Regions from separate parts of the Pantoea phytobeneficialis genome, predicted to be linked through region 2. Evidence: predicted binding sites of a transcription regulator. Region 2 holds the regulator's gene; each other region holds the start of a gene.

Region 1 (7,507 bases), 1.2 Mb from region 2:
GAAAATCTTGAAAGTGGATGGAAGTGGAAATACCTGGTGAAAAAGCATCGGGAAGGTGAGCTGATCACCCGTCATCTGGAGCTGAGTGCTGCTCAGGCCGCGGTAGACCTGCTGTTGGCGATGGAAAATAGCCCTGTCGAAGTCAACGCATGGATTGACCAGCATATTCATCCGGATTTGGAAAATCGTCTTAAGCAGACGATCCGTGCTCGTCGTAAGCGCCACTTTAATGCGGAGCATCAGCATACCAGGAAGAAATCAATCGATTTGGAATATCTGGTGTGGCAACGGCTGGCAGGACTGGCGCAGCGTCGCAGCAGCACGCTTTCTGAAACGATTGTGCAGTTGATTGAAGATGCGGAACGCAAAGAGAAGTATGCCAGCCAGATGTCGACACTGAAGCAGGACTTGCAGGCTATTCTGGGTAAAGGTGATGCAGGTAGCGAGTAATCTATTGGTTGCCATCTGCCAGGTATAAAAAAACCCCGCCGAAGCGGGGTTTTTATTACGCGAAAACTTAAGCCTGCGGCTGAGTTACCACGTCTTTGATACCTTTCACGTCGATTTCAACGCGACGGTCCGGCGCCAGGCAGTCGATCAGGGCGTTGCGGCCTTTCACGCTGTCACAGGTGTTGCCAGTAACCGGGTTAGATTTGCCCATGCCACGTGCAGAGATTTTGTTGGACGGGATACCTTTAGAAACCAGGTAGTCGACAACAGATTGAGCACGTTTCTCAGACAGTTTCTGGTTGTACTGCTCTGAACCGATACGGTCGGTGAAGCCCAGAACCACAACTGAACCGTCTTTCGGGTCCAGTGAGCTCAGCTGGCTGTACAGCTGATCCAGAGCCTGCTGACCTTCCGGCTTCAGGGTTGCTTTGTTGAAGTTGAACAGAACGTCAGACTTCAGGGTGAAACGCTTGGTTTCAACAACCGGAGCTGGGGCCGGAGTCGGAGCAACAACCGGTGCAGCAGCTTCGTCCTGACCGAAACGGTAAGAAACACCGACGCTCAGCATGCTGTTGTCAGGGCGTGCGCCAACGGTGCCTGCGTCGCCGATGTTGTTAACCCACTGGTAGTCCAGACGAGTAGCCCAGTTTTTGGTCAGTGCGTATTCAACACCAACAGCAGCCAGCGGAGAAACGCCGGTGTCATGGTCGCTGATGCGGCCAGTAGTCGGGTTGGTCTGAGTTGAGTCAGCACGCCATACCATGCCGCCCAGACGGGTGTACACGTCCAGATCGTCAGTGATCGGGTAGCTCAGTTTAGCAGCCAGCTGAACGCCTTGTGCTTTGAACGCGCCGTTAGTCACGCTGCCTTTGTTCGGCATACGGCCCAGCCAGTCGTAGCCCAGCTCGAAGCCCAGGTACGGGTTAGCCTGGTAGCCCAGGAATGCACCTGCGCCCAGCTGACTTTCGTGAGTCGGACCGTTGTTGTTCTCATAACCGTTACCGTAGTAACCAGTATCGTGATACTGAGACCAGCCCAGTTTAGCACCGGTATACCAGGTGTCATCTTTAGGAGCGGCCTGCGCTACGGTAGCGAAGCCAGCCAGTGCCACTGCAATTGCGATAGCTGTCTTTTTCATTTTGCGCCTCGTTATCATCCAAATAGGCAATGAGCAAAAATAGTTTGCTCTTGGTTTAATCCTTCGCCGGGTCAAAACGCTCGCTTATGACTCTACCGAAAAAACGGAGGTTATTGAGCACCCTGGCGAGGTAAAGTCTACAACGAGATTGGAAAGTTACAAGTATGATGTGACGCCAGGCGATAAAAAAACAGGGATTTATACACACATTTTAACAATTGACACGGCATAATCTTCGTGATCAGAAATGAAAAAATCGGCTAAGCCATTGTCTAAGCTGGCGGGACAAGAATCAGTGGCTTAGCGTCAACTTCCGCAAAAAACAGCGTGAGAAAAATCCTAATTTTACTTAATGAAACAAATCTGAGGGAATTTTTGACGCAGATGGTTGTCTGCACAAAACCCCATCGTGTCCCTGAGGACGCATCACCAAACCCAAAGCTTCCCCTTCAGCAGCAGCCTGTTTGAGTTCACGACGTTCATCATCATTCAGCTCATAAGGGATCCACGCCAGCACGACGCTATAGTTACCGGTGCGCAGAGCTTTAACCATGCTTTCAACCGTACTGTAGCGTTCAGATTCAGTGATGTGCATGCTCTTTTCCAGCGGCAAACCAGATTGTTGCATCCAATGGCGATTCAGCTTATGTGCAGGTGTTAACCACAGCTGCCAGCGTGATTGTAAGCTCAATTGTTTTAGCACCGGCAGCAGCAGTAATTGCATCATGCCAGGTTGCTCGCTGTAGCGAAGTTCTGTAATGCCACCCAAAGAAGGTTGCGCTACGTCTGAAGTCGCAAAACGGTGAGAACGATCAGCGGTGCCAGAGAATTGAGTACGCATAATTTAATCACTCAGTAATGAACTGTATGAATATACAGTAATGAGTTCCTGGATAAAGATCAACCTCAATTTCTGAAAACGTCTCGCAAAATCGGACAAATTTTCACCTCGAATGCATTTATTCATTGAACAGCTGGAACGTTTTCAATATCTTCTAACCTGATGAATACATGAAGTATTTATTAGGACAGTTCTGGTAAAAGGAATTCAGGAAGGTATCAGGATGAAAAAATCTCACCCAATCGTCGAACAATCGAAAGCACAATTAGCCGCGCTAGGCGAAATTGAATCCCGCACGCAGTTTGGTGGTTATACGCTCTCAGTGGAAAAGGTTGTCTTTGCGTTTATCAATGAAGATGCACTTTATCTACGTGCCTGTGAAGCGGTGACGACCTATGCGACGCAATGCCCGATGGAGCCGCTGATATACAGTAAACGCGGTATACCGGTGACACTGAGTTATTACAAAGTCGACAAACGTCTTTGGCAGGAACCTGAACAGTTAATGCGGCTATCCTCTGGGGCGCTACACGCTGCGCGTGAGGAGTTGCAAACCCGTTATGTCTCACTGCGGCTGAAGGATTTGCCCAATCTCAGCCTGCGTATGGAAATGATGCTACACAAGGTCGGCATCTGCTCGGTCAAACATCTGTGTGAAACAGGTGCTAAGAAAAGTTGGCTGAAACTTCGCACCATCAATAAGCATATCGGCCTGAAGACGCTGCTGGCTCTCGAGGGAGCGATTTCGGGCCATCACGAGGCGGCATTGCCTCGTGAGGTCCGGGAGGAGTTATGCGCGTGGTATCAAAAAACGCTCCGCTAACAGCGGTTCAATCTGCTGCGAGGGTGCGGCGTAGGCGCGCAATTTCAGGTAACAGCGCAATTAATAATCCCAACTGCTGCAAAACTAACGGAGCTTGCGTCTCCGGGCTGGATTTCATTTCCGCCAGTCGATGCAGCAGGGTCTGCTGCATCTGCGTTGCCTCAGCATCGCTGACGCGTTCAATTTGCAAAACATCATCAACAAAGCACACCGCATCATCCAGCAACGTTAATAGTCGGGTGTCATTTAACCTGACCCGATGAGCGCCCAGCGCGGATATGTAGCTGAGAAAGGAGTGATTCAGACAAAGTAACCGAAAGGCGTTTTCACGTAATGATTGCTGATGACGTGCTTCATTGCTCATATTTGACACAACTGAGGCCAGTTCGGCATCGGCATTGTGCGCATCTCGCCGCGCAACACGATAAGCCAGACGATTATCCTTGCCCTGATGATATTGCTCCATAATGGCATCAAGGTAGCGGCAGTTGGCATTGAGCGTACGTTCGGCTACCGCAGGCAACTGGCGGAAGCGCCAGTCTGGCCAAACGAAAGCGACAGCAAGCCAGGCTAAGCCACACCCCAGCAACGTATCCACCACTCGCGGCAGGGCGACTTCAAAGCCCTCGCCCAACAGATTGAAGCAGAGGAGCACCAGCAGGGTAATGAAGAGCGTTGCCTGAGCATATTGTATCTGGCGAAACGCGAAGAACAGCACACCACTGAGCACAATCAATACCAACTGTCCTTCGATGGAAGGCACCAGCCAGAGCACCGGTAAACCGATGGCAATCCCTGCCAGCGTCCCGCCAATACGCAACGCCAGTCGCCGTCGGGTGGCATTATAATTCGGCTGACAGACAAACAGGCTGGTAAGCAAAATCCAATAGCCGCGATGTACACCGGTGATCTGGATAAATCCGTAGCCGATGCACAACACCAACGACATTCTTACGGCATGGCGGAACAGGGCGGAGGTTGGCGTGAGATGCCGGCTAATGCGCAGCCGAATATCCGCCCAACCGCCTGGTCCATCATTGGAAAGATTATCGTCGCTGGATGGGGCAGGTTGCGCCAGTTTCTGTTCCGATTCGATCGATGTCAGTTGGGCATCTATGGCGCGCAAATTACGCAGCAGCCAGAATAACGCACGAATATGGGCGTCGTCCGGGGCATTTTGTTGCAAGCGTTCCAGTGCGGTTTCCAGCCGCTCAAAGGCGCGTTCGACATGGGTGTCATGATGCCAGGGCTGACGCAAAAAAATGGCCTCCGCTAACTGTCGGCATGCCTGTGCCTGCATATTCAGCAGTCGCTGGAAGCGAAAAAGCACCTCGTTATAGCGCCAGTCATCGCGCAGTTGATGATATTGCAGGTGGGAGGAACTGGCCCGCTCATGAATATCCTGCGCCACAAAATAGTAATGCAGGCTGCGGCGAGTGCTGCGTGAACCCCGGTCGCCGCGTAACCGGCTTTGGATAGTGCTTTTCGTCAGATTAAGTTGGGCGACTAACTGGCTATTCACCATTGCGGTGGCAATCAGGTTGGCATCATCCTGCTCACCGCCATCGGGATCGAACAAGTTGGCTTTGGCATCCAGATAACGCGCTAACTGAGAAAAGCTGGCCGCCAACTGCTCCTGAACCGGACGCACCGGAAACATCACATGCCCCACCAGGGTCAGCAGGTTGTACCACAAGGCCCCCACCAGCAGCAGCGTTGGTTGCATCCACCACTGTGGAAACAAACCTACGCCGAGCATGGTATACACCGCAATAAGCAATGCACCAAAGGCGATAGTGGCATAACGCTGCCCGAGGGCACCCAACAGAATAAATCCCCAGGTTGAGAGCGCCAGGCCGAGGACGAATGCCCAGGGGTGGGGAAACAGTAATTCGACGGATACCGATGCGATACAAAAGCAGATCAACGTAATCAATAGATTGCGCAGGCGGCCTGCCAGGCGATCGTCAAGATCGGCCAATGCAGCGGCAACCACGCCGAGAGTGAGGGGGATCGTCCACTCAATTTGCTGTAACCACCACGGAACGGCGGCACAACCGGCAAGGGCGAAAAAAATGCGCAGCAAATAGCGCAAGCTGCTGTTAAACAGATAACGGCGCCAGCCGGGTAAGGCTTCAGGCATCATGGCATAGTCTCAGTAACGGCGACGAGCGTTGGCTTCCCGCGCCGCCTGCGCTTCTTCAACTGAAACAACGCGTCGTCCCACGGGCCACAGGGCAATGGCGGCAATCTTGAAATTAGCAATGCCAACAGGAATCCCGATGATAGTCAGGCACTGCACGATACCCGCAGAGATGTGCATCAGGCACAGCCACCAGCCGAAAAACACCAGCCAGAAGAGGTTAAGAAAAGTGCCTCCGGCGTTCATCACCTGATTTTTACTGTCTGGTCGCAGTACATCGACATGAACCGCTTCGTTGCCAAATGGCAGCAGCGAGAGTTTAGTGATCTCCCAGCAGGAACGCGTCAATGGCAATGTGAAGATGAGAACGATGCTGACCAGCGTAGCCAGTAACCAGCTCAGGGTGGTGAAAACGCCACCCAGCACAAAGTTGAGAATGTTGAGCACGGTGCGCATAACACGATTTTCCTTTTGCAATCCGCAATATGTGTTGCCCAGTTTAGCCTGTTTTAAGGCTGGAGCGCCAAGGGTCTGACAGGTAAACTGCGCGATAATCCTCTTGCTGAACACGGTGCGGACATGGAACTGAAAGCAACATCAATGGGTAAACGTCTGGCTCAGCACCCTTATAATCGCGTACGTCTGCTGGAAGCCGGAGTGGAAGTCAGCGGCGATCGTCACGAATACCTGATCCCTTTCAATCAATTATTGGATATCGCCTGTAAGCGTGGGTTGGTGTGGGGCGAGCTGGAATTTTTGCTGCCAGACGAGAAAGTGGTGCGGTTGCACGGTACGGAATGGCAGGAAACGCAGCGCTTTTTTCATTACCTGCAACAAGCCTGGCAGCAATGGAGCCAGGAGATGAGCGAGGTTTGTGTCGGGGTGCTGACCGGGTTACAGCAGGAGATTTTCGCGTTTACCAGCCAGGACCGTTGGCTAAAGCGAAGCGAACTCCAGACGGTAAAAGAAAACATTGCCCGGCAGTTTTCTGCCTTACCGTTACCGCTATCACGGCTGGACAAGTTCGAGAATTGCCGCGAATTGTGGCAGTTCTGTCAGCAATGGCTGAATCAGGGTGAAACGGCGATTCGCCAGCGCAACCGTGAGTGGACAGCAAAAATCTTGCAGGAGTACCAGACCTTTTTCTCCACGGTTGAAACGACGCCGCTCAATCCTTCGCAGTGTGAGGCGGTGGTGAATGGCGAAGACGCGTTACTGGTGTTAGCCGGGGCGGGAAGTGGAAAAACGTCGGTGCTGGTGGCGCGTGCTGGCTGGTTGTTGCAGCGTAAACTGGCGCAGCCGGAGCAGATTCTGCTGCTGGCATTTGGGCGTCAGGCGGCAGACGAGATGAACGATCGCATCCAGTCGCGGCTGGGTGAAAGCGCGATTCAGGCGCGCACTTTTCACGCGCTGGCGCTGCACATTATTCGTGAAGGCAGCAATAAACAGCCTGTCATCAGCAAACTGGAAAGCGACAGCAAAGCCCGTCGTCAGTTGTTAATTGAGAGCTGGCGTGGACAATGCAGCAGCAAAAAGGCGCAGGCCAGTGGTTGGCGTCAGTGGTTGCAGGAAGAACTGAAGTGGGACGTTGCCGAAGGGCCATTTTGGCAGGATGATAAACTGGCACAGCGTTTGGCGTCCCGTCTGGAGCGCTGGCTGGGGTTGATGCGTATGCATGGCGGTGCACAGGCCGCCATGATCGCCGATGTACCTGAGGAGCAACGCGATCAATTTAGCAAACGCGTTAAGTTGATGGCACCGATCCTGAAAGCCTGGAAAAGTGCGTTAAAAGACGAGGGCGCGGTCGATTTTTCCGGCCTGATTCATCAGGCAATCGCTATTCTGGATAAGGGACGCTTTATCAGTCCGTGGAAGCATATTCTGGTGGATGAGTTTCAGGATATCTCACCGCAGCGTGCCGCCTTGCTGACGGCACTGCGCCAACAAAATAAGCGAACCTCACTGTTTGCTGTCGGTGACGATTGGCAAGCCATCTATCGTTTTAGCGGTGCAGAGATGAGTCTGACTACCGCCTTCCATCACTATTTCGGCGAAGGTGATCGCTGTGTGTTGGATACCACCTACCGATTCAATGATCGCATCGGTGAGATC
Region 2 (7,507 bases):
CCATTGCATCGTTACGAGCGTCGTACCAGGTACCTGCGGCCAGGGCCGAAGAGGAAAGAAATACTGCATTCAAAACAACAATATAACCAACACTTTTGCGTCTGAATAATGTCTTCACCATTTGCCTGCCATCACCTTTAAAAGTCGTGACCACGTCATCGACGAAACAATTTACCAGCCCCTTATTGTGAACCTGGGCTAACGATTTATTGCTGTGAAATGAAAGGAAATAGCACTGCTATTCGCAGAATTGACTGCTGAAGCGTCAATCTGTCGTGTATTTATGCAAAAAAATAAACAGCACTTAAATTAAGACCAGATATTACTTAAGACCTTTTGAACCTTAGTCGCTAAGTCGGTGAGTTGCAAAGCAAAAAATGATAAGCCTCTGTAATGAGGTCAGAGCAAGCAGAATCAATGATGACAGGGTGAGAAGAGTCTGCGGAAAATTGCGCGGCTAACCTGATGAAAAAATGAAATTTTATTGAGAGAGTTAAGAAGAAAAAGCAATCACAGCAGCGTAAAAATTTGTGTGATAAAATAACATCACTCGCAACCTGGAGAACGCTTATGTCAAATCTGTCGCCCGACCAACTGCTTACTCAGGCAGAGACACTCTGTCTGCAACGCGGTGTACGTCTGACCTCACAACGCGCCGAGGTGCTGCGCCTGATGGCAGAACAGAATGGATCGATCAGCGCCTATGATTTGCTGGATCAGTTGCGTGTCAGTGAGCCCCAGGCAAAACCCCCCACTATTTACCGTGCACTGGACTTCCTGCTGGAGCAGGGTTTTATCCATCGTGTGGAGTCCAATAACAGCTACGTGGTTTGCCATCATTTCGATGAACCGGCACATACCTCAGTCATGCTGGTGTGCGATCGTTGTGCCGCAGTCAGTGAAAAGCACGCGCATGGCGTGGAAAAGATCATTGCAGGCCTGGCCGAACAGGCCGGTTTTTCCTTGCGACACAGCGTCATAGAAGCACACGGTCTGTGTGAAAATTGTGTTGAAGTAGAAGCCTGTACGCATCACGAAAGCTGTGAGCACGATCATCAGGTAGAAAGTAAGAAGCGGGGTAAAAAAGGATAGATGGCACATCCCTGTGCCAGCCCGATCATCACGATCGGAGGGCAGGAGCATCGTCCTTAAACGGGTCCGTTACCAGCGATAATCCTTGTTGTGACTTTCCCAGTCTTTAACTTCTCGCTCGGCCTGATCTTTTGCGTAGCCGTAGCGTTCCTGAATTTTCCCGACAAGCTGATCGCGTTTCCCTTCAATGACCGTCATATCGTCATCCGTCAGCTTGCCCCATTTTTCTTTCACTTTCCCTTTGAATTGTTTCCAGTTTCCGCTCACTTCGTCTTTGTTCATAACCTTTCTCCATGTTATGTCGAGTGATAGTGGTGGAATACCCAACGCCAGCGGGTAAAACCAACATAAAGCGCTACTCATTCGCGCTGATAAGGATAACTATAGTAGACATTACGGAATGGTTAGCACACTTACGGATTATTCTGTATTCAAAGCATCATAGTTAACTGTTTGCGAACCAGCTGTCATGACGCCAGTGACGACGCCAGACGAACCAGAGCGTTATTCCACGCACGGCCAGAAACACCGTCACCGCCAGCCACAATCCATGATTACCTAACCAGGGAAGCGTCAGTAATGACAGGCCATAACCGAGCGCCGCCAGCGCCATGCTGTTACGCATTTCCCGGCCGCGCGTTGCCCCGATAAACATGCCATCCAACAGGTAGCACCACACGCCCACTAACGGCATCACCACCTGCCATAACAGATAGCGATCGGCCGCATCGCGTAATGCCTCCAGTGAAGTCAGCAGGGCCACGATATGGGTGCCAAATAACGCATAAATCGCCGCAAACAGCAGCGCGACCAACCCCGCCTGACGGCAGGCAGCATGCCAGATGAGCAATAGCCGGCTGCGATCTTTGGCACCGACGGCTTCACCAGAACACGCTTCAACCGCATAAGCAAAGCCATCCTGTGCATACGCGGTGAAAGTCAGAAACATCAACAGCACCGCATTGACCGCTACCACATCCGGGCCAATACGTGCACCGAGTATCGTCAGGGAAGCAAAGCAGATTTGTAGCAGGAAGGAGCGCAGCATAATGTCGCGATTGAGGCGAAACAGACGAGCAGCATCACCGCGCCAACTCTCCCGCAGCATCGCCAAATCAATTCCGCGCAGCTTCAATACACGCGCCACCATCCATAATCCGACGGCAAGTGTCGTATATTCAGCCAGTGCCGTTGCTGCTGCGGCACCTGCTACGCCCCAATGCAGCCCCAACACAAACGCCAGATCCAACAGGATATTGACCAAATTCCCCACCACCAGTAGCACCACTGGCGCACGCGCATATTGCACCCCCAACAACCAACCGAGGATGACCAGGTTTGCCAGCGTGGCGGGAGCGCTCAGCCAGCGAATCTGAATGAACAATTGCGCCTGCTGTTGGACCTCCTGGCTGCCACCCATCAGCACCGCTGCCAGATTACTGACTGGCGTGCGCAGCAAAATAAACAGCACACCGGCCACCAGGGCAATGAGTAAAGGCTGGGTAAGCGCCCGAGCCAGTGCCTTTTTGTTGCCAGCACCAAATGCCTGAGCAGTCAGCCCGGTGGTGCTCATACGTAAAAACAGCAGCAACATAAAGATGAAACTGGTCGCCGTGGTGCCAACCGCCACACCGCCGAGATAAATGGGACTATCGAGATGACCAATGACGGCGGTATCAACCACGCCAAGTAGCGGAACAGTGATATTGGAGAGAATCATAGGCAGCGCCAGCCGCCAGAGTGCTTTGTCAGAGGAGGAAAACAGCTGCATCAGCCCGTCCCGGTTTGCTGCACTACCGTCTTGTCAGAGAATAAAACCACGGCAGCACAGAAGGCTGCCGTAGCAGGGGGAATCAAGGTATCAGAGCCACTCGCCGTTACGCACAATGCCTACCGCCAGTCCTTCGACCGTCAGGGATTGTTCGCGGGTATCGACAACAATCGGCTGGAAGTCGCTGTTTTCCGGCAGCAGTTGCACAATTGCGCCCTGCTTTTTCCAGCGCTTCACCGTGACTTCGTCATCGATACGTGCGACGACAACCTGGCCGTTACGCACTTCCTGTGTTTTGTGTACCGCCAGCAGATCGCCATCCATAATGCCGATATCTTTCATCGACATGCCGCTGACACGCAGCAGGAAATCAGCGCTGGGTTTGAACAGGTTAGCATCGACCTGGTAGTGCGCTTCAATGTGCTCCTGCGCCAGCAAAGGTTCACCCGCAGCGACACGGCCAACCAATGGCAGCCCCTCACTGGCTTCTTCTTCCATCAATAAACGAATGCCGCGCGAAGCGCCGGAAACGATCTCAATAACGCCTTTACGCGCTAATGCTTTCAGGTGTTCTTCTGCCGCATTAGGTGAGCGGAAGCCCAGCTGCGAAGCAATTTCCGCACGCGTTGGCGGCATGCCCGTCTGGTTAATATGGTCGCGAATCAGATCATAGACCTGTTGCTGCCTGCTGGTTAACGCTTTCATCCCGCCCCCTGGTTGTTTATACAGTCGCTGTGAGTATATACAGGTATTGGTGAAATGGAAACCAAAACTGAGGGAAAAATCAGCGAGTTGATGAATCCGGAATCCTTATCGCAAATGTGACCAAAGCAGCGCGATCCAGACAAACAGCGCCAGTAAAATAGCCAGCAACACGGCGGCCGATCCCATGTCTTTCGCGCGTCCAGCCAGCGGATGGCGTTCCTGACCAATGCGGTCGACCACGGCTTCAATGGCGCTATTCAGGATCTCAACAATGACCACCAGCACTACGGAACCAATCATGAGTACGCGGGAAATCGCATCAACATCCAGCCAGCACGCCACTATAATTGCCACTAATGCGGCAATAGCTTCCTGGCGAAACGCTGCTTCATGTGTCCAGGCAGCGCGCAATCCCTGCCAGGAATAACCGGCTGCTTTCACTATCCTGAGAAAACCGGTGACGTTATTTGCCATGTCGTTGAACCCTTTACTCGTTTTGACGTCAGTCTGGGCAGCCGGAGTGGTGCAGCCACAGATTTTCGCGGCGCATTCTGGTATGCTTGCCGCGCTTTGCTAACAAGAGGCTTGAAGTTGTCTATGTCAGGTTGGCGTAAACTTTATTATAAATTATTGAATTTACCACTCTCCATTTTGGTAAAGAGTAAGGCCATTCCCGCCGATCCCGTGTCCGAGCATGGACTGGATCCGACGCGGCCTATCCTGTATGTACTGCCTTATGATTCCAAGGCCGATCTCCTCACACTGCGTTCGCAGTGTCTGAAACACGATCTGCCCGATCCGCTCGCACCGCTGGAAATTGACGGCTCATTGCTGCCGCGACATGTGTTTATCCACGATGGACCGCGTGTTTTCCCGTATTTCGTGCCGAATCTGGAGTCCGTAAAGCTGTTCCATGACTACCTTGATCTGCACCGCAGCAACCCGGAACTGGATGTACAGATGCTGCCAGTATCGGTGATGTTTGGACGTGCACCAGGACGTGAAGTTCAGGGGGAATCCACCCCTCACCTGCGTATTCTGAACGGTGTGCAGAAATTCTTCGCCATTCTCTGGCATGGTCGCGATAGCTTTGTGCGCTTTTCGCCGACCGTTTCACTGCGCCAGATGGCGACCGAACACGGTACGGATAAGTCGATAGCCCAGAAACTGGCACGCGTGGCGCGGATCCACTTCGCCCGCCAGCGTCTGGCTGCGATTGGCCCGCGCTTGCCCGCCCGCCAGGATCTGTTTAATAAGCTGCTGCAATCGAAAGCGATTGAAAAAGCGGTGGAAGACGAGGCGCGCAGCAAAAAGATTTCCCACGAGAAAGCACAGCAAAACGCCGTCGAATTGATGGAAGAGATTGCTGCCGACTTCTCGTATGAAGCTATCCGCGTCACCGATCGCGTGATGGGCTGGATGTGGAGTCGTCTCTATCAGGGGATCAACGTGAATGGTGGCGAGCGAGTGCGCCAGTTGGCACAGGATGGACATGAGATCGTTTATGTCCCCTGCCATCGTAGCCACATGGATTACTTGCTGCTTTCCTACGTTCTCTATCATCAGGGACTGGTGCCGCCGCACATCGCCGCAGGTATCAACCTGAATTTCTGGCCCGCCGGGCCGATTTTCCGTCGCCTTGGCGCGTTCTTTATTCGCCGCACCTTCAAGGGCAACAAGCTTTACTCTACGGTCTTCCGTGAATATCTGGGCGAGTTGTTTAATCGCGGTTATTCGGTTGAATACTTTGTGGAAGGCGGGCGCTCACGTACTGGCCGCTTGCTGGAACCAAAAACCGGCACGCTGTCGATGACATTGCAGGCATTGCTACGCGGCGGTAGCCGTCCCATCACCTTCGTGCCGATTTATATTGGCTACGAACATGTGATGGAAGTCGGCACCTATGCCAAAGAACTGCGTGGTGCAGCGAAAGAAAAAGAAGGCTTTATGCAGATGGTGCGCGGCCTGCGTAAGCTGCGCAATCTTGGCCAGGGTTATGTGAACTTCGGTGAACCCCTGCCGTTGGTGAACTATCTGAACAAACATGTGCCGGAATGGCGCGAGGCGATTGATCCGATCGAGCCGCAGCGTCAGGCGTGGATGAACCCCGCAGTGAATGACATCGCTAACCGCCTGATGGTGCGGATTAACGATGCGGGTGCCGCCAATGCCATGAACCTGTGCGTCACCGCGTTACTGGCTTCTCGTCAGCGTTCGCTGACCCGCGAGCAGCTCATTGAGCAACTGGAGTGTTACACCCAATTGCTGCGCAATGTGCCCTACTCACCGGAAGCCACGGTGCCGAATCTCAGCGCTGAAGCCCTGCTGGATCACGCGATGGGCATGAATAAGTTCGAGACTGAGCAAGATAATATCGGTGACATCATCATCCTGCCGCGTGAGCAGGCAGTGTTGATGACCTACTATCGCAACAACATTCAACACATGCTGGTGATGCCGTCGCTGATTGCCGCGATTGTGCAGCAGCATCGTGAAATCAGTGAAGCTGAATTGTTGCGTCAGGTCGCGCTGGTCTATCCGATGCTGAAGAGTGAACTGTTCCTGCGCTGGAGCAACAATGAGTTGCCTGAGCTGATTCAGTCGCTGTGCAACGAGATGGCGCGTCAGGGTCTGATCACGCAACAAAACGGTCAGGTACAAATGACCACCGCGCGCTATCGCACGCTACAACTACTGGCGGCGGGTATCCGTGAAACGCTCCAGCGTTTTGCCATCACCTTCTCGATTCTCAGTGCGAAACCCACCATCAACCGTGGCACGCTGGAAAAAGAGAGTCGTACGCTGGCACAGCGTTTGTCGGTGCTGCACGGCATCAATGCCCCTGAGTTCTTTGATAAAGCGGTGTTCACCGCGCTGGTACTGACCCTGCGCGATGAAGGCTATATCAGCGACAGTGGCGATGCCGAGCCAGGACAGACACAAGCCATGTGGCAAATGCTGGCCGAATTGGTGACCAGCGATGTGCGTCTGACCATCGAGAGTGCAGTCGCTCACGATTAAGGTGCTAATTAAAAAGCCGTCATCCACTGGATGACGGCTTTTTTACTTCAACAATCGCACGAAAAATCGCGCTGCTACAGCAAATCGATAAACGGCTGAGTATTCAACAGAATACCGATAAACAGCACCAGACCAACGTAGTTGTTATTCAGGAATGCCTGGAAGCAGGGTTCGCGCTCGCGTTGAGCTATCAACTTCTGCTGATGGACAAACAAGCCTGCCGCTAACAGCAGCGACCAGTAAAACGCGCCATTCAGATTCAGCAGCATCCCCACCAGCACCATCAGACCCAGCGTTGCCAGCTGCAACAAGCCGATGATCAACTTGTCATAGCGACCAAACAGAATGGCCGTCGATTTCACGCCTATCTTTAAATCATCGTCCCGATCCACCATAGCGTATTGTGTATCGTACGCGACCGTCCAGCACAGGTTGGCGATAAATACCAGCCAGCAGACTAAAGGTAAGGACTCACTAACTGCCGCCCAGCCCATGGGAATGGCCCAGCCAAAAGCAGCGCCCAGCACCACCTGTGGCAGATGGGTATAACGCTTCATGAAGGGATAAACCCAGGCCAGCGCCAGCCCCACCACTGACAACATAATCGTCATGCGATTCATGGTCAGCACCAGCAAAAACGCCAGCAGAGCTAAGCCCACAAACAGCAGCTTCGCTTCTTTTTCCGTCACCAGCCCACTCGCCAACGGGCGTGCCGCGGTACGTTTCACATGTCCATCGACTTTACGGTCAGCGTAGTCATTAATGACGCAACCCGCAGCACGCATCACAACGACACCCAACACAAACACCAGCAGCACCGGGAGTGGGGGAATCGCCATGCCGGATAACCACAGCGCCCATAGCGTTGGCCACAGCAGCAGCAGCGTGCCAATCGGTTTATCAATGCGCATCAGGCGG
Region 3 (7,507 bases), 600 kb from region 2:
GCACTGCCATCGAGACGTCCGACAGCAGGGCAAGGTTGGCGCTCAGACGGTTAATCTGCTGATAATAATGGCGTGTGGCGTCACGGGTTGGGGTGGCGCTGGTACGACCGCCGGTCAGACCAAGCCACAGGCTACGCACTTTATTGCTGCCGACATGGCCGATATGGCTGAACAATGCACGGTCAAACGCGACCAAATCATTTTTCGCCGCCGCATTCATCTCTTCCAGCACCCACGGATGGCAACGAATCGCACCCTGGCCGAAGATAATCATGCTACGCGTCAGGATATTGGCGCCTTCGACGGTGATCGCAATCGGGGCACCCTGGTATGCGCGGGCAAGGAAGTTGTTCTCGCCGAGCATAATGCCTTTGCCACCGGCGATATCCATCGCATCGATAATCGATTGTTGGCCGCGATGGGTGCAGTGATATTTGACAATCGCCGACAGCACCGCTGGCTTCTCGCCGAGCATAATGCCGCTGGTGATAAGGATTGCCGCCGCATCCATCACATAGGCGTTACCGGCAATGCGTGCCAGCGGTTCTTCAATCCCTTCCATCTTGCCGATGGAGACTTTGAACTGGCGGCGGATGTGCGCGTAGGCACCGGTCGCCAGTGCGATGGTTTTCAGGCTGCCTGTGGAGTTGGAGGGCAGGGTGATACCACGACCAACGGACAGGCATTCCACCAGCATACGCCAGCCCTGACCGGCCATTGCCGGGCCGCCAATAATGTAATCAATCGGCACAAAGATATCTTTGCCGCGCGTCGGACCGTTCTGGAAGGGCACGTTCAGCGGGAAGTGGCGGTTACCAATTTCCACGCCTGGGGTGTGGGTCGGGATCAGCGCGCAGGTAATCCCCAACTCTTCCGTCTCGCCCAGCAGATGATCCGGGTCGGACAGTTTAAACGCCAGACCAAGCACGGTGGCGATCGGTGCCAGCGTGATATAGCGTTTGTTCCAGGTGAGGCGCATGCCAAGTACCTGCTTACCCTGCCACTCACCCATGCACACCACGCCGGTATCGGGAATGGCCCCGGCATCGGAGCCGGCTTCCGGGCTGGTCAGAGCAAAGCATGGGATCTCGTCGCCACGCGCCAGGCGCGGCAGATAGTGATCCTTCTGCTCATCGGTGCCGTAATGCTGTAGCAGTTCACCGGGGCCGAGGGAGTTCGGTACGCCAACGGTGATCGCCAGAATGCCTGAGACTCCAGCCAGTTTTTGCAGTACGCGCGCCTGGGCGTAAGCTGAGAACTCAAGTCCGCCGTATTCTTTCTTGATGATCATGGCGAAGAAACGATGTTCTTTCAGATAGGCCCACAGCTCTGGCGGCAGATCAGCCATTTCGTGGGTGATCTGGAAATCGTTCGCCATACGACAGGCTTCTTCCACCGGGCCATCCAGGAAGGTTTGTTCTTCTTCCGTCAATCGCGGCTGCGGATAGTTGTGCAGTTTCTGCCAATCCGGTTTGCCACGAAACAAATCACCTTCCCACCAGGTGGTACCCGCATCAATCGCTTCTTTTTCCGTACGCGACATCGGCGGCATCACTTTCTGGAAGCTATGTAACATCGGTTTGGAAAACATGCTGCGACGCATGGTCGGCAGGTTAAACGGCAGCAGGATGATCGCGAGAGGCAGCAGCAACCAGGGTGTCCACAGCCCGCTAAACGCCAGCGCAGCGGTCCACAACAGCAGAATGGCACTGCTCAGCCGCAGAGAAAGTTGATGATAGAAGAGGGCGCTAATCAATATCAGCGTCGCAACGATTGAGGCAACCAGCATAATGAACCGCTCCGTAAGTTGTAAGAGGTCTGACCTGTTATGTGTTAAGGTTTAGAGCAGCCGCGAAAATTTATCAATCTGTTTACAACGCAATTACAACCAAACTCACAAAATCATCCTGGCAGATTGATCTGACACATAACCCGACGCTTTTTCCCGCCAGACGTCAGGTCTGGATGCTTTGCGCCTTAACGCCATTCCGTTAAACTTGCGGAGTCAATCTTTCCTCTAAAGGACATCCCTATGTATCAGGACATTATCCGGTCAGAGCTTAATGAAGCCGCCGATACGCTGAATAACTTCCTCAGCAATGAAGCCAATATCCACGCGATTCAGCGCGCCGCAGTGATGCTGGCGGATAGCTTCAAAGCGGGCGGCAAAGTTCTCTCCTGCGGTAACGGCGGCTCGCATTGCGATGCCATGCACTTCGCTGAAGAACTGACCGGGCGTTACCGTGAAAACCGTCCTGGCTATCCGGCCATCGCTATCTCTGATGTCAGCCACCTGTCGTGCGTCAGCAATGATTTTGGTTACGATTACGTGTTTTCTCGCTATATCGAAGCGGTGGGCCGTGCGGGGGACGTGCTGCTGGGTATTTCCACCTCTGGCAACTCCGCCAACATCATCAAAGCGGTGGAAGCCGCACGCGCGCAGGGCATGAAAGTGATCACCCTGACCGGTAAAGACGGTGGCAAGATGGCAGGAACGGCGGATATCGAAATCCGTGTGCCGCATTTTGGCTACGCTGACCGCATCCAGGAGATTCACATTAAAGTGATCCATATTCTGATGCTGCTGATTGAAAAAGAGATGGTGAAGTAAGTCGTGGCTTCTCCTCCCACGTCAGTGGGAGGATTTTACTAAGGCGGTAGCTATGTGCGAATTGCTCGGGATGAGCGCCAATGTCCCCACGGATATCTGTTTCAGTTTTACCGGTCTGGTACAGCGTGGCGGCGGAACCGGGCCGCACAAAGATGGCTGGGGCATTACCTTTTACGAAGATAAAGGGTGCCGCACCTTTAAAGATCCGCTGCCGAGCTTTAACTCGCCGATTGCCCGTCTGGTACAGGAATACCCGATCAAGTCACATTCGGTGGTGGCCCATATCCGCCAGGCGAATCGTGGCGAAGTGTCGCTGGAAAACACCCATCCCTTTACTCGCGAGCTGTGGGGCCGTAACTGGACCTATGCGCACAACGGCCAGCTGAAAGGGTATCGTCAGCTTGATACCGGCCATTTCCGTCCGGTTGGCGAGACGGACAGTGAAAAAGCGTTTTGCTGGATCCTGCACAAACTCACCACGCGTTATCCGCGTACGCCGGGTAACTGGCCTGCGGTGTTCCGTTATATCGCCGAGCTGGCGGCGGAACTGCGGCAGAAAGGGGTGTTTAATATGCTGTTGTCGGACGGACGTTATCTGATGGCGTTCTGTTCCACCAATCTGTTTTGGATCACCCGCCGTGCGCCCTTTGGTAAAGCGAAGTTGCTTGATCAGGATGTGGAAATTGATTTTCAGCAGCAGACCACGCCGCAGGATGTGGTGACGGTGATTGCAACGCAACCGCTAACGGGAAATGAAACCTGGCACCGGATAGTGCCAGGTGAATGGGTATTATTTTGCCTGGGAGAGCGCCAGGAATGATTTTGATGCAGCGTCTGGCGCGGTCATCACCGCCGGACTGCTGTTCACCGCATACTGGCCGGTGGCGGTCACGTTGACCGTCGGCGGCTGATGGTACTTCTCAAAGTACGCATAGCCCGGCTGCAACTGACGCCAGAAGCTGGCGTAAGTGGAGTAGCGATGACGCTGCATATTGCTGTCGGTCATACGGAACGGGAAGATGCTCAGGGCGATCTCTTGCTGGCCGTTACGCAGCGCCGCGTTCACATAGGTATAAATCTCGTCCATGTAGGCGTTGGTCATGGCATAGCAGCCAATTGACTTACAGTCGCCGTGAATCATCAGATATTTGCCGCTGTAACCATTATCACGGTCAAATTGATTCGGGAAGCCGGTATTGATGGCGCGATAATAGTGGCTATCCGGTTTTAACTGATTCAGCTTGACGCTATAAAATCCTTCCGGACTTTTAAAATCGCCCTCACGGCGTTTGGGTCCCAAGCCGCCAGAGAAATTACAAATGCGGTAGCTATCCAGCAGACGATATTCATTACCGATCTTGCCGTACAGTTCCAGCGTGCGTTCTTCCTTGAAGATCTGAATATAAACCGGCGTGCCAAGTAATTGTTTTTTTAGTTCTTTACTGACCGGAGCCTGTGGGTTAACTGGCTCTGGCGTCATTGCCCAGCTAAGGACCGGCATAACAATCATCGCAAGGAATAATGCGATTCTGCCCATTCTGTGTGTACCTTGAAGTGAAGAAAAACTCTGACGCATAACGTCTCTGTATTGCATTATCGGAAATATCCGCTACCGCAGCGCAACATTAACATTGTCTGGCGTTTAATCAAGCCGGTGGCTGAGAAAATAGCCATTTCTCAATGGGATTACGGCCATAAATTTGTAAACTTTAATGCTGGCAGCGACAAATATTGCTGATATCTTTCGATGCTGTATACTTATCCAGTATTCGGAGGGGGTATGCGTAAGATCATTCATGTCGATATGGACTGCTTCTTCGCGGCAGTTGAAATGCGCGACGATCCCTCTTTGCGTGATATCCCCATCGCCATTGGCGGCAGCCGGGTACAGCGTGGCGTCATCAGTACCGCCAACTATCCGGCACGCGAGTATGGCGTCCGTAGCGCGATGCCTACCGCGATGGCGTTAAAGCTCTGCCCACATCTGCGTCTGCTGCCCGGACGTTTCGAAGCCTACAAAGAAGCCTCGCGCCAGATCCGCACGATCTTTGCCCGGTATACTTCCCTGATTGAGCCGCTTTCGCTGGATGAAGCTTACCTTGATGTGACCGACAGTCCACATTGTCAGGGATCTGCCACTTTGATGGCGCAGGCGATCCGCGCCGACATCTGGCGGGAAACGCAGCTCACCGCATCAGCAGGTATCGCGCCAATTAAGTTTCTCGCCAAAATCGCGTCGGATTTGAACAAGCCCAACGGCCAGTTCGTCATTACGCCGCAGGCGATGCCGGATTTTTTGCTGACGCTGCCGCTGAGCAAAATTCCGGGTGTTGGCAAAGTGTCGGCGAAAAAACTGGAGGAGATGGGGCTTCTGACCTGTGGCGATGTGCAGCAAACCGACCTGGCGCGTCTGCTCAAACGCTTCGGCAAATTTGGCCGGGTGTTGTGGGAGCGCAGCCACGGCGTTGATGAGCGTGGCGTGGTGGTGGAGCGGGAACGCAAATCTCTCGGCGTTGAACGCACCCTGATGGAAGATATTCATCGCTGGGAGCAGTGCCTGGAGATTATTGATTATCTGTACGAGGAGCTGGAGCGTCGTTTGACGCGAATTCGCCCGGATAAACTGATCGCTCGTCAGGGGGTGAAGCTGAAGTTTAATGATTTCCAGCTGACGACCCAGGAGCATATCTGGCCGGTGCTGAATAAAGAGGACATGATCGCCGTGGCGCGCAAAACCTGGGATGAACGCCGTGCCGGACGGGGCGTCAGGCTGGTGGGATTGCATGTCACGCTGGTGAATCCACAGTTGGAAAGGCAGTTGTTGCTGGGGTTGTAGTGAGGTGCGGGCTGATACCCTCACCCCGGCCCTCTCCCATGAGGGAGAGGGAGATATGCCACAGGCTCGATCGGCTCCCATGAGGGAGAGGGAGATGTGCCATAGGCTCGATCGGTTCCCATGAGGGAGAGGGAGATGTGCCACAGGCTCGATCGGTTCCCATGAGGGAGAGGGAGATGTGCCACAGGCTCGATCGGTTCCCATGAGGGAGATGTGCCACAGGCTCGATCGGTCCCCATGAGGGAGAGGGAGATGTGCCACAGGCTCGATCGGCTCCCATGAGGGAGAGGGAGATGTGCCACAGGCTCGATCGGTTCCCATGAGGGAGAGGGAGATGTGCCACAGGCTCGATCGGCTCTCATGAGGGAGAGGGAGATGTGCCACAGGCTCGATCGGCTCCCATGAGGGAGAGGGAGGTGTGCCACAGGCTCGATCGGTCCCCTCTCCCGCTTGCGGGAGAGGGTTAGGGTGAGGGCAAAAATTATTTCTTGCCGTACTTCGCTTCCAGCGTGGCGAACCACGGAGCGACGAAATCGCTGTTTTCGCCCCAGCCCGGAATAATTTTGTTCAGCGACGCCACATTCACTGCACCTTGCTGGCTGTTCAGCTGCTGCTGCGAAATTGCCGACGCTTTAAACTCGTAGCTGGCAGGGGTGGCTTCACCGGCGATTTTATTCGCCACCAGGCGCATATTCACCGCACCGATGGTTTTTGGATCAACCGCTACCGTCTGCACCCACGGGCTGTTCTTCTCGTGCATCAGTTGCAGGTCCTGGTTGGAGACATCAATACTATAAAGCTTGATCTCGGTACGACCATTCTCCTGCAACGCCTTGTAAGCCCCCTGGCTGAAGGCATCCCACGAACCCCAGATGGCATCAATCTTCCCTTTCGGGTACTTGGCCAGAATCGCGCCAATTTTGTTGGCGGTGTCGCCCTGAACGTCAGAAGAAACGGCACCAATCGACTCCAGCTGATGAATGCCTGGATTCTCTTTCAGCAGTTTTTCATACACCACCTGGCGGCGATCCATCGCCGGGAAGCCACCGACCCACAGCTTGACGATATTCGCTTTGCCGTTGAAATCTTTGATCATCTGGCCGAGTGACTCTTGCGCCAGTGACGCATCATTTTGCGCCGTCACCGTCACACCGTTCACCGGGGTATCCACCGGAGTATCAAACACCGACAGTTTAATTCCGGCATCAGCGATACGCTTCACCAGCGCGGTGGAGTAGGGTTCTTTACCGTGAGACAGGATGATGCCGTCATACTTCTGGCTGATGGCCTGGCTGACGAAATCCTGGAAGCGAGCGTCATCACCGTTGCTCAGAAAGGTGCTGACTTTAAAGCCCAACTGGCGGCCCTGCTGAATCGCACCGGCGACAAACTGGGTGGTGTTATCGTCAGAACCGAGGTTACGAATAATTGCGATACGCACCGGTCCCTGATGATTAGCGATGGCGGCAGGTACCGGCACCACGGTGTCGGCAAAGGCGGCGCTGGCATTCAGCAGGCTTACGGCCAGCAGCGAAAGGGTGATTTTTTTCATGTTGTTCTCTTTCTCAAGGGAAGCGCCTTAGCGGCGCTGGATATAGGTAATCGCCAGGGCCAGAGCCAGCACCAGGCCTTTAATAATGTCCATCGCGTAGTAAGGCACGGAAAGCATCACCAGCCCGTTTTGCAGCACGCCGAGGATCACCGCACCCACCAGGGTGCCGAGCGCGTTAGGTTTGCCGGAACCGGCCAGCGAGAAGCCAATCCACGCCGCCGCCACCGCATCCATCAGATAGCCGCCACCGGCATTCACCTGTGACGAGCCAATACGCGATGCCAGCAAGATGCCGCCCAGACCCGCCAGCAGTGAGGCGATCACATAAGCCAGCACGCGATAGCGGGTGGTGCGAATGCCGGAGAGACGCGCCGCTTCCGGGTTGCCGCCAAGGGCATACATACGGCGGCCATGTTTGGTCAGCGACAACGCCAGTTGGGCGACCACGGTCACCACCAGCATAATAATGACGATGGTTGGTACCTGGCCGAGCAGGTTAAAACCTGCC
Region 4 (7,507 bases), 1.5 Mb from region 2:
ACAGTTTTTTAAGACTATTCCGAAAACAAGGCAAATCTATATCGTCTGATTTCGACATACAACGTGATAAGGGTGAAATTTTAGATAAAGTGTGATCTACGTCACACTTTTAAGGCAAATTTTTTCTCCAACCCTTCAGCTTTGCTTTTCTGTTGCTCATTTTTTAATCAAAAATGCATTATTTCGCTAATATTTCCCTGTCGTTTCGCTTACAAATCGCTATCTGGCATATCAACAGCCTGAAGCGATCTTTTATCTGCCGCGTTGCGATTAGGTCGCGGCAATGCACCACCTTTAAAAGAACAAGTAGCATAATATGCTAAATTAAGTCGAAATTATTCGCTTTCAAATTAATCACTTACAGGGAATATTGCGCAAAGTCATAAACGGCGTGCCGCAAGCGTTATGTGAATAGTCTGCGCGGAGCGCCAACATAGCGTTAACGGTTCGTAGGGAGTGTTTAGTGAACGACAGTGGATGTAACAATGCGTTACATTAGGGATATGAATGAATCGTTGCGCTTAGGCATTGATGTAGCAAAACTATCGGCAGCGGGATGAAGATCTTTAGGATTGCATCGAGAAAAAAAGCGTTTTCACACCTGATTGTTGCTTTTTTGAGCGAAAATAACGGAATTGCCTGATATATCGTATATTCGCGGCTTAACGAAAAAGCGTCGATTACGGGGCGTAATAATGAGTGAGGAAAGCGAATGTAAACGCTGCCAGCGTAGCGGTGCGATTTATCGTGCGGGTTTTGCCGGCAGCGCATACGAAATTGCGCGATAAATCGCGCCGCTACGTTCCAGGGGAACACATTTCAGAGTCCCCTGCTGAATCAGGCCAGTTTCGGAAAGGTTGCGACTTTCTGCGCGGTACCGTGATCTGCGCTGCGTTCCGGCAGGGTGTTTAAATCCGCCAGGAAACGCTCACGCCAGTGTGAGATATCGTGTTGTCGCAATACCGCCATCATGTCGTTATAACGCGATATACGCTCAGTACGTGGCATGGTCAGCGCCCGGTCCAGCGCGGCGGCGACTTCATCGCGGTCATAAGGGTTGACGATTAAGGCTGACGTCAGCTCGTTAGCCGCGCCGGCAAAGCGCGACAGAATCAGTACACCAGGGTCATCCGGGTCCTGCGCCGCCACGTACTCCTTCGCCACCAGATTCATGCCATCACGTAACGGCGTGATCAGCCCTACGTCCGTCAGGCGGAAAATCTTCATTAACAGACGGCGATCAAAATGCTGGTTGAGGTAATAAAGCGGCGTCCAGCCCAGCGTGCCATATTTCCCGTTGATACGTCCGGCTTCGGTTTCCAGCTGATGACGAATGTCCTGATAAGCCTGCACCTCACCGCGTGAGGTTGGCGCGATCTGCGAATAGCGGATGTTGCCGCGATGCTGTGGGTAATGCTCCAGCAACGCTTCATAGGCCAGAAAACGCTCTGGCAGGCCCTTGGAGTAATCCAGTCGCTCACAGGCGATGATGTTCTGCACATCCCCCAGTTCCCGCTTCATCGCCGCCATTTTCGGTGGCAACGGCCCCTCAGCCATCTCTTTAATACTGTCAGGCTCGATACCAATCGGGTAGACCTCGGTCATAAACGTATTGCCGAACGCCCGATGTTTCTTCTCACCTTTATTCTGTAGCTGCGTCAACTGGCTCAGGCTATCGAGAAAGGCCACGCGATCGGATTCTGTCTGGAAACCCAACAAGTCGTAGTCGCACAGCATCTCCAGCAGCGCCTGATGGGGTGGCAGCGCATTGAAGATTTCCGGCGTCGGGAACGGGATATGCAGAAAGAATCCGATACGGTTGTTAATACCCTGTTTGCGCAACTCGGCGGCAAAGGGCAGCAAATGATAATCGTGAATCCATAAAATATCGTCTGCACGTAACAGCGGTTTCAGGCGATCCGCCAACAGGGTATTGACGCGGCAATAGCCCTCCCAGGCTTCGCGCTGAAACTGCACCAGATCGAGGCGATAATGGAAAGCTGGCCAGATAACGGTGTTGGAGAACTGGCAGTAGTAAAGATCATAATCATTCTGATTCAGCGGCATCGCAGCATAGGTGATGCCGTCAACCTCGCTGACACTCACCTCATCCTCTTCTTCACCGGAAATCTCGCTGATCTCGCCGTTCCAGCCAAACCATAATCCTCCGGTGGTTTTCAGCGCATCCAGTAAACCCACGGCGAGGCCGCCTGCACTGGCTTTGGTCCCATCAGGAATGGCAATACGGTTAGATACGACTACTAAGCGACTCATAACCTTGACTCCTTACCGACGTTGTCATGCTTTGATTGTAATAGTAATTGTTCCAGCCAGCTCCAGACCGCATCCACACTGCTGAGGCGGTAGCGCGCATAGCTGGAACCTTCTCCGACCTTGACTGAGATACCGCCCAGGGCGTTAACCGCCAGGAAGCCTTGTTCATCTGTCAGGTCGTCTCCCACAAATACCGGAATGCGTCCGGCAAAAGGCGCTTCTCGCATAAATTCACGGATCGCCGCGCCTTTATCGATGCCCTGCGGTTTCAGTTCCACCACGCATTTTCCCGGTTGCAGCGCCAGCCCCGGAAAACGGGCGACAGCATCCTGCGCCAGCTTGATAACCGCCTGTTCATATGTCATCGCCTGACGATAATGCAGCGCAAACGCCATCCCTTTGGCTTCCAGCTGAGTGCCGGGCCATTGATCCAGCGTTTCCTGCAATTCCCGTTGCAGCGTTTGCGCAACATCGGCGGGCAGTGAGTGGCGATGTATACGGCCACTGGCATCACGGCGTTCAGCCCCGTGCACACCTGCCGCTGAGGCTTCCAGCGGCGCAACCAGGTCATCCAGTTGCGCAATCGGTCGACCAGACACCAGCGCCAGCGCGCCGTGATTAAGATTGGAGAGTTGTTGCAGATGCTGGCGCACCGATGCAGGTATCGCCACCATCTCGGGCTGCGGTTGAATCGTCGCCAGCGTGCCATCAACATCAAAAAAGAAGGCAAAAAGCCCGCCGCTCAACGACGGTAGGGTGCTGATCTCATGTACCGCTGGGGTCACGTCACTCCTCCTGTACGAATGGCTGATAGCAATATCGATGTTCGGAGGCGGGTTGCGTGCAGGATAAGATACGTATAACGGGGAGGGTTTGCCGACTGGATGGTATTTCGATGGGTAACGCTCCACAAATTAACAAGTTTATAGTCAACACCGTAACCAGACTGCGAACATCAATGCGGTTAAGTGTAGACGCGAATAAGGATTTTGCCAGTCACCGTGGCCGGATAATGGCAATGGCAAATAACTTCGCGCAATATTTGCTTGCATTTGCCCGGAATAAATACATCGAAAAAACAAATACTCAAGAAAACGCGGCCCCACTACGCGGCTTTCTTCTACTCCGCTTTTGTCGGCAACGCTACATTGATGGGCTGTGCTTAATTTCTATGGATTGACGTCAATATCATGAAGAAAACAACGTTTGGTTTTGCTTTAGTCGCCGTAAGCCTTACTCCCTTGTACGCCGCTGCCGCACCCTTTCTTTGCTCCCCCGCTGATTTCGGTGGCAAGGGCGATGGCGTAACGCTGAATACCAGGGCCATTCAACAAGCGATTGATCTGTGTGCGCAAAAAGGCGGAGGTAAAGTCACACTGGGGTCAGGGGTGTGGCTTTCAGGTCCGATCGCGTTAAAAAGCAACGTGAGATTAGTGATTCCCGACGGCGTTACCCTGAAAGCCACCCCCGATACTCGCCAGTTCGTGGATGCCTTTCTTGGCAGGCCCACACAGCCGAATGAGGCATTCATCCTCGCCAATGGTGTCAGTCATGTGGCGATTGAGGGTGGCGGGACCATTGATGGCAACGGTGCGCAAGCCTGGTGGCCAGCCGCGATCGATTTGCGCAATACCGTCAGGTCCGGCCATCCGGAGGCTTTTACAGCAAAATATAAAGGGATACCTCTGGCAAATGGCATGCCCAGGCCCTGGCTGGTGGAAATGAATAATGTGTCATCCTCAGAGATTCATCATATCCGGCTGACCAACTCCCCCATGTGGAACCTGGTACTCAGAAATAGCCATCAGCTGAACATTGATCAACTGACCGTCGATAACCCCATCACCTCACCGAATACCGATGGTATCGATATCGTTTCTTCTACAGACATCCGGATAAAACACGCCGACATCAGTACCGGTGATGATCATATCGCCATCAAATCAGGTATCACCGTGGGCAGCGGAGGAAAATCTGAAAATATCACTGTTCAGGATTCCGTGATGAGACAAGGACATGGGATTTCACTGGGTAGCGAGACGATCAACGGTATCGGCAATGTGGTGGTTTCACATGTGAGATTTATCGGCGCAGAAAATGGGCTGCGCGTGAAATCAGGTCGCGATCGCGGCAACAAGATTGGGCCATTCCTGGTTGACCATGTGACGATGACAAATGTTGCCACACCGCTGCTGGTTACCGACAGTTACTCCGGTCAGGCCGGTGCGGCAGGTCATTCACTGGTTGCCCCTATCACGCCAGCGCCGGTGACGGCCACCACGCCTTTTATCTCAGGTATCACCGTCAATCATCTGGCGGCGACCGGTGCCAAATACGCCATGATATTGAGCGGATTGCCGGAAGCACCGATCACCGATGTCAATCTGCACCATATTGCCATCACCGCTGAATACGGGGTGCAGGCCAGATACGTCACCGCAAGGCTGGATCATGTGTCTGTTAGCGCAAATAAAGGAAAAACGCTGGCTGAGGGACCGGCGGTGACATTACACCGGGAAAACTCATCAATTAATTGATATCTATGGGTTTTACAAAATAATGGTGGGATAACGTATTGCGATCTCAGAATTGACTGATAATAATACTGTATATACATACAGTTTTATCATTGAGAATTCGCCATGAAAGTTCATCCCTTCTCTCCTCTCTTGATGCGTCCGATGCCCGGTGCGCCGCCGCATCAATTGCCACTCTTTCTTGAGCGAGTCCACTGCGGCTTCCCCTCCCCGGCAGCAGATTACGTCGAGCGCAGACTGGATCTGAACAAGCATCTGGTCGCCCATCCCAACGCCACCTATTTTGTCCGGGTGGAAGGGGATTCCATGCGCGACGCGAATATCAGTGAAGGGGATTTACTGGTGGTCGACAGTGCGCTGGATGCGAAACATGGCGATATTGTGGTGGCGGCCATTAACGGCGAGTTTACGGTTAAACGGTTACAACAGTTTCCGCGTGTGCAACTGCTCGCCATGAACCCACGCTACGCGCCGATTACCCCGGGAGAAGATGAACAACTGGAGATCTTTGGCGTGGTGACTTTTATTATTTATGCGGCACGTTGAGTGACAACGCCCAGCTTATATCGCCGGGCGTTGTCAGACTTACGCTTTGTCTGGCAAGGCGTAAGCAATCAGATAATCACCGACATCCGGCGAGTGCGCCGCACCGCCTGCCGAGATCACGATGTACTCTTTACCGGTTTTCGCTGACTGATAAATCAACGGTGACGCAGTCGCTCCCACCGGCAGACGCGCTTTCCACACTTCCTTACCGGTTTTGCTGTCCAGCGCACGCAGGTAATTATCCTGGCTACCGGCAAAGAACACTAAACCGCTTTTGGTGGTGGTCGGGCCGCCCAACGTTGGCATACCTACCGGCATCGGCAGATGGGTTTTTACCCCCAGAGGACCGGTGTCTTCCACCGTGCCCATTGGCACCTGCCAGACGATTTTCTTACTGTGCAGATCGATGGCGGTCATGGTGCCAAACGGCGGATGCTGACACGGCACTTGCAGGAAGGATGCGAAGTTATCCATCCGCACGCCAACGTAAGGCCCGCTGATCTGAGGACGGATAGTACCGGCCCATTGCGGAACTTCGTTCAGGGAGATTTTCTGTCCCTTCGCTTCTTCCTTACTCTTCAGCGCCATCAGCATACCCAGACGGATATCATTGACGTAAAGAATGCCGGAAGTTTCATCAATAGACACCCCACCCCAGTTCATGCCACCCATGGTCGCCGGGAACTCCAGGTAGGTTTTCTCACTGTTCGGTTGGAAGATGCCGGAATAGAGCGCCGATTTGAACAGAATGCGGCAGTAGAGCTGGTCAAACATGCTGACGCCCCACATCTTCTTCTCGTTCAGTTGCTCCAGACCGATAGTTGGCATATCCACTGAGAACGGCTGGGTCGGCGACAGATGTTCTTCCTGCGCTGCCGGAGAAGTCGGTACCGGTTTCTCTTCGACTTTACTCACCGGCTTACCGGTGCGGCGATCCAGGACGAAGATTTCACCCATTTTGCTGGTCTGAATCAGCGCGGGCACCACTTCGCCCTGCTCATTCTTCATGTTGTACATCACCGGCTGCGACGGTAAGTCGTAGTCCCAGATATCGTGATGGACGGTCTGGAAGACCCATTTGGTTTTGCCGGTATTCACATCCAGCGCAATCACTGACGAACCGTATTTCTCTTTCGCCGCATTACGGTTACCGCCCCAGTAATCTGGTGGGCCGTTACCGGTGGAGACATACACCAGGCCGAGATCTTTATCGTAAGTCGGGATGGCCCAGACGTTCGGGGTGCTGAGGGTATAATGTGCATCACCCTGCTTCGCCCCTTCGACGTTGCCAACATCCCACGCCCACGCCAGCGAACCGTCACGCACATCATACGCACGCAACACACCGGAGGGTTCATCTTCGGTGATATCACGTACCCAGGAACCGAATACTGTCAGATGGCCCATAATCACCGGCACGCTGGTCGGGTGATAACGACGGCTGTCGGCAGTATCGCCCATCCCCTGTTGCAGGTTGACCATGCCATTCTGGCCGAAGTTCGGGCACAGCTCGCCGGTATGCGCGTCCAGCGCAATCAGACGGGCATCAACGGTGGAAACAATAATGCGCTGACGGCAGGCCGTATCGGTATACGCCGCTTTCTGCTCGGCACTGAGGGTTTCATCGCTGTCGTAGTCGTAATAACCGACGCTACGGCAGGTAACGTGTTCATAGGTGCGCGCATGCGGATCGAATTTCCAGATTGGTTTGCCGGTATCGGCATCCACTGCGGCAATCAGGTTTTCCGGCGTACAGGTATAAAGCACGGAACCAATTTGAATCGGTGTGTTTTCATCAACCCCCGTCGCATTGCCTGTCAGACGGCGACCGGTGTGATAAGTCCAGGCCACCTGCAAATCTTTAACGTTATCCGCGTTGACCTGATCGAGCGGCACAAAGCGCGTGCCGCTGGCGTTGCGGCTGATATAGCGCCAGTCCTGACCCGCTTTGGAAGCATCGCTATCCGTTGGTTGCAACGGCTCGGCAGAGACGGCTTCCGGGTTATAGAGGGTGTTATGCGGGAAGAAGCCACCAATAAAGGTGGCGATTAATGCCACAAACACCACCAGGCTAAGCCCGCCAGAGAGACGACGCTGCGACGACAGCACACCTTTATCGGTGGCGGTCACCAGCAAACTCAGCAGAAATA

What was found. Region 2 encodes LexA, which represses DNA repair genes until DNA is damaged. Its sites were predicted from a motif close to TNCTGTATGTACATACAGNA; they were not measured.
Region 1: sulA (SOS-induced cell division inhibitor SulA) is a predicted target of LexA. The motif match lies at 2,450-2,469, and genes of this name have one in related genera.
Region 3: dinB (DNA polymerase IV) is a predicted target of LexA. The motif match lies at 4,360-4,379, and genes of this name have one in related genera.
Region 4: umuD (translesion error-prone DNA polymerase V autoproteolytic subunit) is a predicted target of LexA. The motif match lies at 4,878-4,897, and genes of this name have one in related genera.

The regions. Positions count from the first base shown of each region.
Region 1 covers NZ_CP024636.1:1,536,972-1,544,478, forward strand. The annotation lists gene matP (macrodomain Ter protein MatP) at 1-450, shown strand, start outside; gene ompA (porin OmpA) at 518-1,588, opposite strand; gene sulA (SOS-induced cell division inhibitor SulA) at 1,938-2,429, opposite strand; gene CTZ24_RS07020 (TfoX/Sxy family DNA transformation protein) at 2,653-3,252, shown strand; gene yccS (YccS family putative transporter) at 3,260-5,398, opposite strand; gene CTZ24_RS07030 (YccF domain-containing protein) at 5,408-5,851, opposite strand; gene helD (DNA helicase IV) at 5,975-7,507, shown strand, end outside.
Region 2 covers NZ_CP024636.1:346,020-353,526, reverse strand. The annotation lists gene CTZ24_RS01570 (conjugal transfer protein TraF) at 1-121, opposite strand, end outside; gene zur (zinc uptake transcriptional repressor Zur) at 571-1,092, shown strand; gene CTZ24_RS01560 (CsbD family protein) at 1,162-1,374, opposite strand; gene dinF (MATE family efflux transporter DinF) at 1,538-2,863, opposite strand; gene lexA (transcriptional repressor LexA) at 2,954-3,568, opposite strand; gene CTZ24_RS01545 (diacylglycerol kinase) at 3,674-4,042, opposite strand; gene plsB (glycerol-3-phosphate 1-O-acyltransferase PlsB) at 4,166-6,589, shown strand; gene ubiA (4-hydroxybenzoate octaprenyltransferase) at 6,664-7,507, opposite strand, start outside.
Region 3 covers NZ_CP024636.1:942,274-949,780, forward strand. The annotation lists gene fadE (acyl-CoA dehydrogenase FadE) at 1-1,789, opposite strand, end outside; gene lpcA (D-sedoheptulose 7-phosphate isomerase) at 2,033-2,611, shown strand; gene CTZ24_RS04215 (class II glutamine amidotransferase) at 2,664-3,431, shown strand; gene dpaA (peptidoglycan meso-diaminopimelic acid protein amidase) at 3,402-4,148, opposite strand; gene dinB (DNA polymerase IV) at 4,392-5,447, shown strand; gene CTZ24_RS04230 (sugar ABC transporter substrate-binding protein) at 5,929-6,999, opposite strand; gene CTZ24_RS04235 (ABC transporter permease) at 7,027-7,507, opposite strand, start outside.
Region 4 covers NZ_CP024636.1:1,814,213-1,821,719, reverse strand. The annotation lists gene otsA (alpha,alpha-trehalose-phosphate synthase) at 838-2,274, opposite strand; gene otsB (trehalose-phosphatase) at 2,271-3,059, opposite strand; gene CTZ24_RS08465 (glycoside hydrolase family 28 protein) at 3,465-4,811, shown strand; gene umuD (translesion error-prone DNA polymerase V autoproteolytic subunit) at 4,947-5,357, shown strand; gene CTZ24_RS08455 (membrane-bound PQQ-dependent dehydrogenase, glucose/quinate/shikimate family) at 5,397-7,507, opposite strand, start outside.